Regions from separate parts of the Luteimonas sp. A482 genome, predicted to be linked through region 1. Evidence: riboswitches for the same ligand, from Rfam matches in the RefSeq annotation. Region 1 holds a riboswitch; the other holds the start of a gene.
The links. A riboswitch is a leader RNA that binds a small molecule or an ion and turns the genes downstream of it on or off. The one in region 1 is predicted to bind cobalamin.

Region 1 (2,197 bases):
CAGCCCGTTCAGCGCATCGGCCAGCACGCGCAGCTCCTCGAGCTTCTGCCGCGCGAATGCAAGCCACCTGTGGAGGTCGGCAGGCAGCGAACGTTCCAGCGTCACGTCGAGCGGGCTGTGCAGCAGCGAGCAGGACGGGGCGACCTGCAGTCGTTCGCCGCCGCGCCGGTCGTGGGCGCGCCGCGCCAGCGCCAGTGCCTGGTCCAGGTCCGTGCGCCAGACGTTGCGCCCGTCCACGAGGCCCAGCGACAGCACGCGGTCGGCTGGCCAGGCGTCCAGTACCGCGTCAAGCTGCTCCGGTGCGCGGACCAGGTCGACGTGCAGGCCCTCGACGGGCAGCGAGCACGCCGTCACCAGGTTGTCGCCCAGCGCGCCGAAGCACGTCGCCAGCAGCAGCCGCGGCCGCGACACCCGTGCCAGCGTGGCATAAGTGTGGCGATAGGCGGCCTGCTCCGATGCGTCCTGGTCGAGCGCCAGGCAGGGCTCGTCGATCTGCACCCATTCGGCGCCGGCCTCGCGCAGCTTTCCGAGCAGGTCGGCATATGCGACAACCAGGTCGGGCAGCAGCTCCAGCCGGTCGCCGCCATCGACAGATTTGGACAGCAGCAGGAAGCTCACCGGGCCGAGCAGGACAGGGCGCGCCTTCGCTCCGGCCGCCTTCGCTTCCAGGAACTCTGCAATGGGCTTGTCGCCACGCAGGCGGAAGGTCTGCCCGGCCTCGAGTTCGGGCACCAGGTAGTGGTAGTTGGTGTCGAACCACTTGGTCATTTCCAGCGCCGGCAGGTCCAAGTCTTCCGTCTGCAGGCCCCGCGCCATCGCGAAGTAGGCCTGGAGCGGGTCGGCGTCGGCCAGCGCGCGGTAGCGGGCGGGAATCGCGTCGAACAGGAACGCGGTGTCCAGCACGTGGTCGTAGAGCGAAAAATCGTTGCAGGGCACGGTGTCCGCGCCTGCGGCATGCTGCAGCTGCCAGTGGCGAAGGCGCAGCGCCTGCGCCTGGTCCTGCAATTCCGCGGCGGACGTATCGCCCCGCCAGAATGCCTCGACCGCGCGCTTGAGCTCGCGCCTGGCGCCGATGCGGGGAAATCCCAGGTTTGTCACGGTGGTCATGGTGCTTGTCCTCGATTCGGAGTGAACGAAGAACGAAGGAACCGCGCAGGCTCCCCACGACACGGCAGGCGCCCACGCCAGCGACCTTCGCCCCCTCGGGCGAACCGGTACCGTCGGACATGCGCGGACTTCCATGCCAGGTCGGGCATGGGCTTCCCGCGCACCCTTCGGGCGCCAGGTCAGACAGGGATCGCTCCCTGGCCGAGGCAGGTCTTCGGGCTCGTGGACCCGGCCGGCCGAAGCCGTCCACCTACTGCCCGCCGCTTCCCGGTCCGCCAGGACCAGTGCTTGTGGCGAGGGTCGTTTCCACACACCGCTGCGGGGCAGCGCCGGAATGGGGCCCCGAAGGCCCGCACCGGACTTCCCAATTAAATATATCTCTCTATCGCAATAGAGAGATATATACCTTCGGCGGGCGCAACGTTACCCCGCTGCACGTGCCCGGTCAATCATCAGTGGGGCCGCCTGCCTGGAGCGACCGCCGCCGGAAGCTGCGGAACGGCAGCCGGGACCGGAGGCCGCCGGGGGCGTTGGCGCAGCAACCTGATCGGCCAGGCATGGAACGCGTGCGCGACTGCCGTCATCGCGCCAGCAGGCGCTTGGTCCAGTCCAGCAGCACCAGCGGCAGGCGCTCGGGCGTCGACAACAGGGCGTAGTGGCCCGGTCCGAATACCTTGGGCAGGTAGCCCGGGGCCTGCAGGTCCACCGTCAGGCAGAACGGGAAGACGCCCTGCAGCCGCGCTTCGGTGACCGACTGGCGCATGTCCTCGACGCCAAACAGGCCGTCGTAGCGGTCGGCGTCGTTGGGCTTGCCGTCCGACAGCATCAGCAGCAGGCGATGCTCGGCGGGTTGGCGCATCAGCAACGCCGTCGCATGGCGGATGGCGGCGCCGGCGCGGGTGTAGTTTTCCGGTTCAAGACCGGCGATGCGCAGCGCCACTTCCTGCCCGTACGGCTCGTCGAAGTCCTTGAGCATGCGCATGATCACGCCGTGCGGGCCTTCGCCTGAAAACGACATCACGCAGAACGGTTCGCCCAGGCCCTGCAGGGCCATGCACACCAGCAGCAGCGCCTCGCGTTCGACGTCGAT
Region 2 (2,197 bases), on a different contig from region 1:
CCGCTTCACCTCGTGCGGGTCGAACAGGTACCAGTCGCCGCGGCGTTCCACCGCCTCCATGAACAGGTCGGGGATGCAGACCGAGGTGAACACGTCGTGCGCGCGCAGGCGCTGGTCGCCGTTGTTGAGGCGCAGGTCGAGGAAGGCCTCGATATCGCGGTGCCAGATGTCGAGGTACACCGCGACCGCGCCCTTGCGCTGGCCCAGCTGGTCCACCGATACGGCGGTGTTGTTGAGCTGCTTGATCCACGGCACCACGCCGCCGGACGAATTGGGCACGCCGCGGATCGCCGATCCCGACGAGCGCACGAAGCCCATGTAGGCGCCGACGCCACCACCGCCCTTGGACACGCGCGCGATGTCGGTATTGGAATCGAAGATGCCCTGCAGCGAATCGTCCACCGTGTCGATGAAGCAGCTCGACAGCTGCCCGCCCACCTTGCCCGCGTTCTGCAGCGTCGGCGTGGCCACGGTCATGTACAGGTTCGACAGCGCCCAGTAGGCCTCGCCCACCAGCTGCATGCGCCGCCCGCGCGGCCGCTCGTCCTGCATCAGGTACAGCGCGATGGTCAGCCAGCGCTCCTGCGGCAGTTCGTACACGTTGCGCGCGTGATCGGTGGCCAGGTAGCGCGTGGCCAGCAGGTACAGGCCGTTGTAGGCCAGTAGCCTGTCGCGCCCGGGATCGATCATCTTGCCGGCCTCGATCAACTCTTCCTTGGAGTAGGCGCGCAGGATGTCGTTGGAATAGATGTTGCGGTCGGCCAGCGATTCCTGCAGGCCGACATAGGAGCCGTACTTCTGTTCGACGTCGTAGAAGCGGTTGCGGCCGGCGCGCTTGTACAGGCGATGCAGGTACAGGCGTGCGGCGAACATCTCCCATTCCGGTGCGGCCACGTCGACGCGTGCCTCGGCCTCGCGGATCAGGTGGTCGACCAGATCGTCGGCGTTCACCGCGTCCTTGCGCTCGACGAAGCCCAGCACGCTGCGCTTGTAGTCGGCGATGTCCAGCTGCGGGAACTCGGCGTGGACGCGGTCGATGGCGCGCTCCAGGCGGGCGCGGTCGAAGGGGATGCGGCGGTTGCCGGCTTCCTTGGTGATCCAGGTGGATGCCGCGACGGCGACGGCCGCGGTGTCGGCGCGGCCCGGATCGGCGCCGGGCGCGGGCACGATGTCGTCGCGCGCGTCCGCAATGTCGTGGTCACGGCCCGGCGAGGGCGCGTCGGAGCCGGTGGCGCCGGCGCGCGTTGCGACCGCGATGTCGCCGCGGGTGTCGTGGTGTTGGCTCATGCGTCCTCCATGCGTGGCGCACGGCCGGCCTGTCCCTCGCAGGCGAGCGTGGCGTTGGAGGCAGGGTGGACAGGCGGCGTCGCAGAATCCGGGACTGCGCATGGCGCGGCCCGAACTGCTCCACCAGCCATCTCCCCCCGGAGATTCCGCGGCCGGCACCGCGCGGCGTGCATGCGCGCGGCTGTCGGCAGGTCTTCGGACTCACGGGCCCGGACGCCGTGGCGTCCACCTCCCCCGCCGCTTCCCGGAGCGCAGGCTCCAGTGCTGGTGGCGGGTTCGTTCCCGATTACCGCTGCGGGGCAGTGCCGGACTGGCCGAGCCTTGCGGGCTGGCGTCACCGGCTTCCCTTTTCATCCCCGCACCAGGTGCGGAGAACCGACAGGGCACAAGATAGTGTGGTCGGGTTTTGCGGTCAACCGAAAATGTTGTGGTCTGTGGAACCGACGACCGCCGCGCGCGAACGTCCACGCCTGCCCCGACACGGCCACCCGTGCGCCCTCCACCGAATGCGTGAGATGCGCAGTCGGCCTCCACGTCGGCCAGCCGCGCCCTTCGCGCACCGAATCCGAAACGTCGCGAAGCCTGGCGACTCCCGACAGATGCGCGTCTGTGTGCGCGCCGTGCCTGCATTCACCCCGCTTGGCCTGAATGCGACGGCATCCGGCCCCCGCGACGCAACTGGTTCCCATTGCCGCGCGCATATTCGAAGTGTCGGCGCCTCCCCTGCGACCTGCAGGGCCGGGCTGGCCGGAACACATGGGGAGACAGACATGCAGAACCGTTTCGGATACGACGTTGTCGCGCACGGCTGCCGGCGCCTGCGCCTGGCCGTCGCCATCGCGCTGGCGAGCAGCGCCGGCCTGGCCGCTGCCGCACCGCAGGACACGCAGCAGCAGGACACCGCGGCTGC

Region 2: linked by a shared signal. The riboswitch ahead of ACW5DW_RS12080 (ribonucleoside-diphosphate reductase subunit alpha) and the one ahead of metE (5-methyltetrahydropteroyltriglutamate--homocysteine S-methyltransferase) in region 1 are both predicted to bind cobalamin.

The regions. Positions count from the first base shown of each region.
Region 1 is NZ_JBSVRO010000005.1:79,255-81,451, reverse strand. It holds gene metE (5-methyltetrahydropteroyltriglutamate--homocysteine S-methyltransferase) at 1-1,107, opposite strand, end outside; cobalamin riboswitch at 1,296-1,532, opposite strand; gene ACW5DW_RS13995 (nitric oxide reductase activation protein NorD) at 1,688-2,197, opposite strand, start outside.
Region 2 is NZ_JBSVRO010000003.1:307,195-309,391, reverse strand. It holds gene ACW5DW_RS12080 (ribonucleoside-diphosphate reductase subunit alpha) at 1-1,287, opposite strand, end outside; cobalamin riboswitch at 1,456-1,682, opposite strand; gene ACW5DW_RS12075 (TonB-dependent receptor) at 2,058-2,197, shown strand, end outside.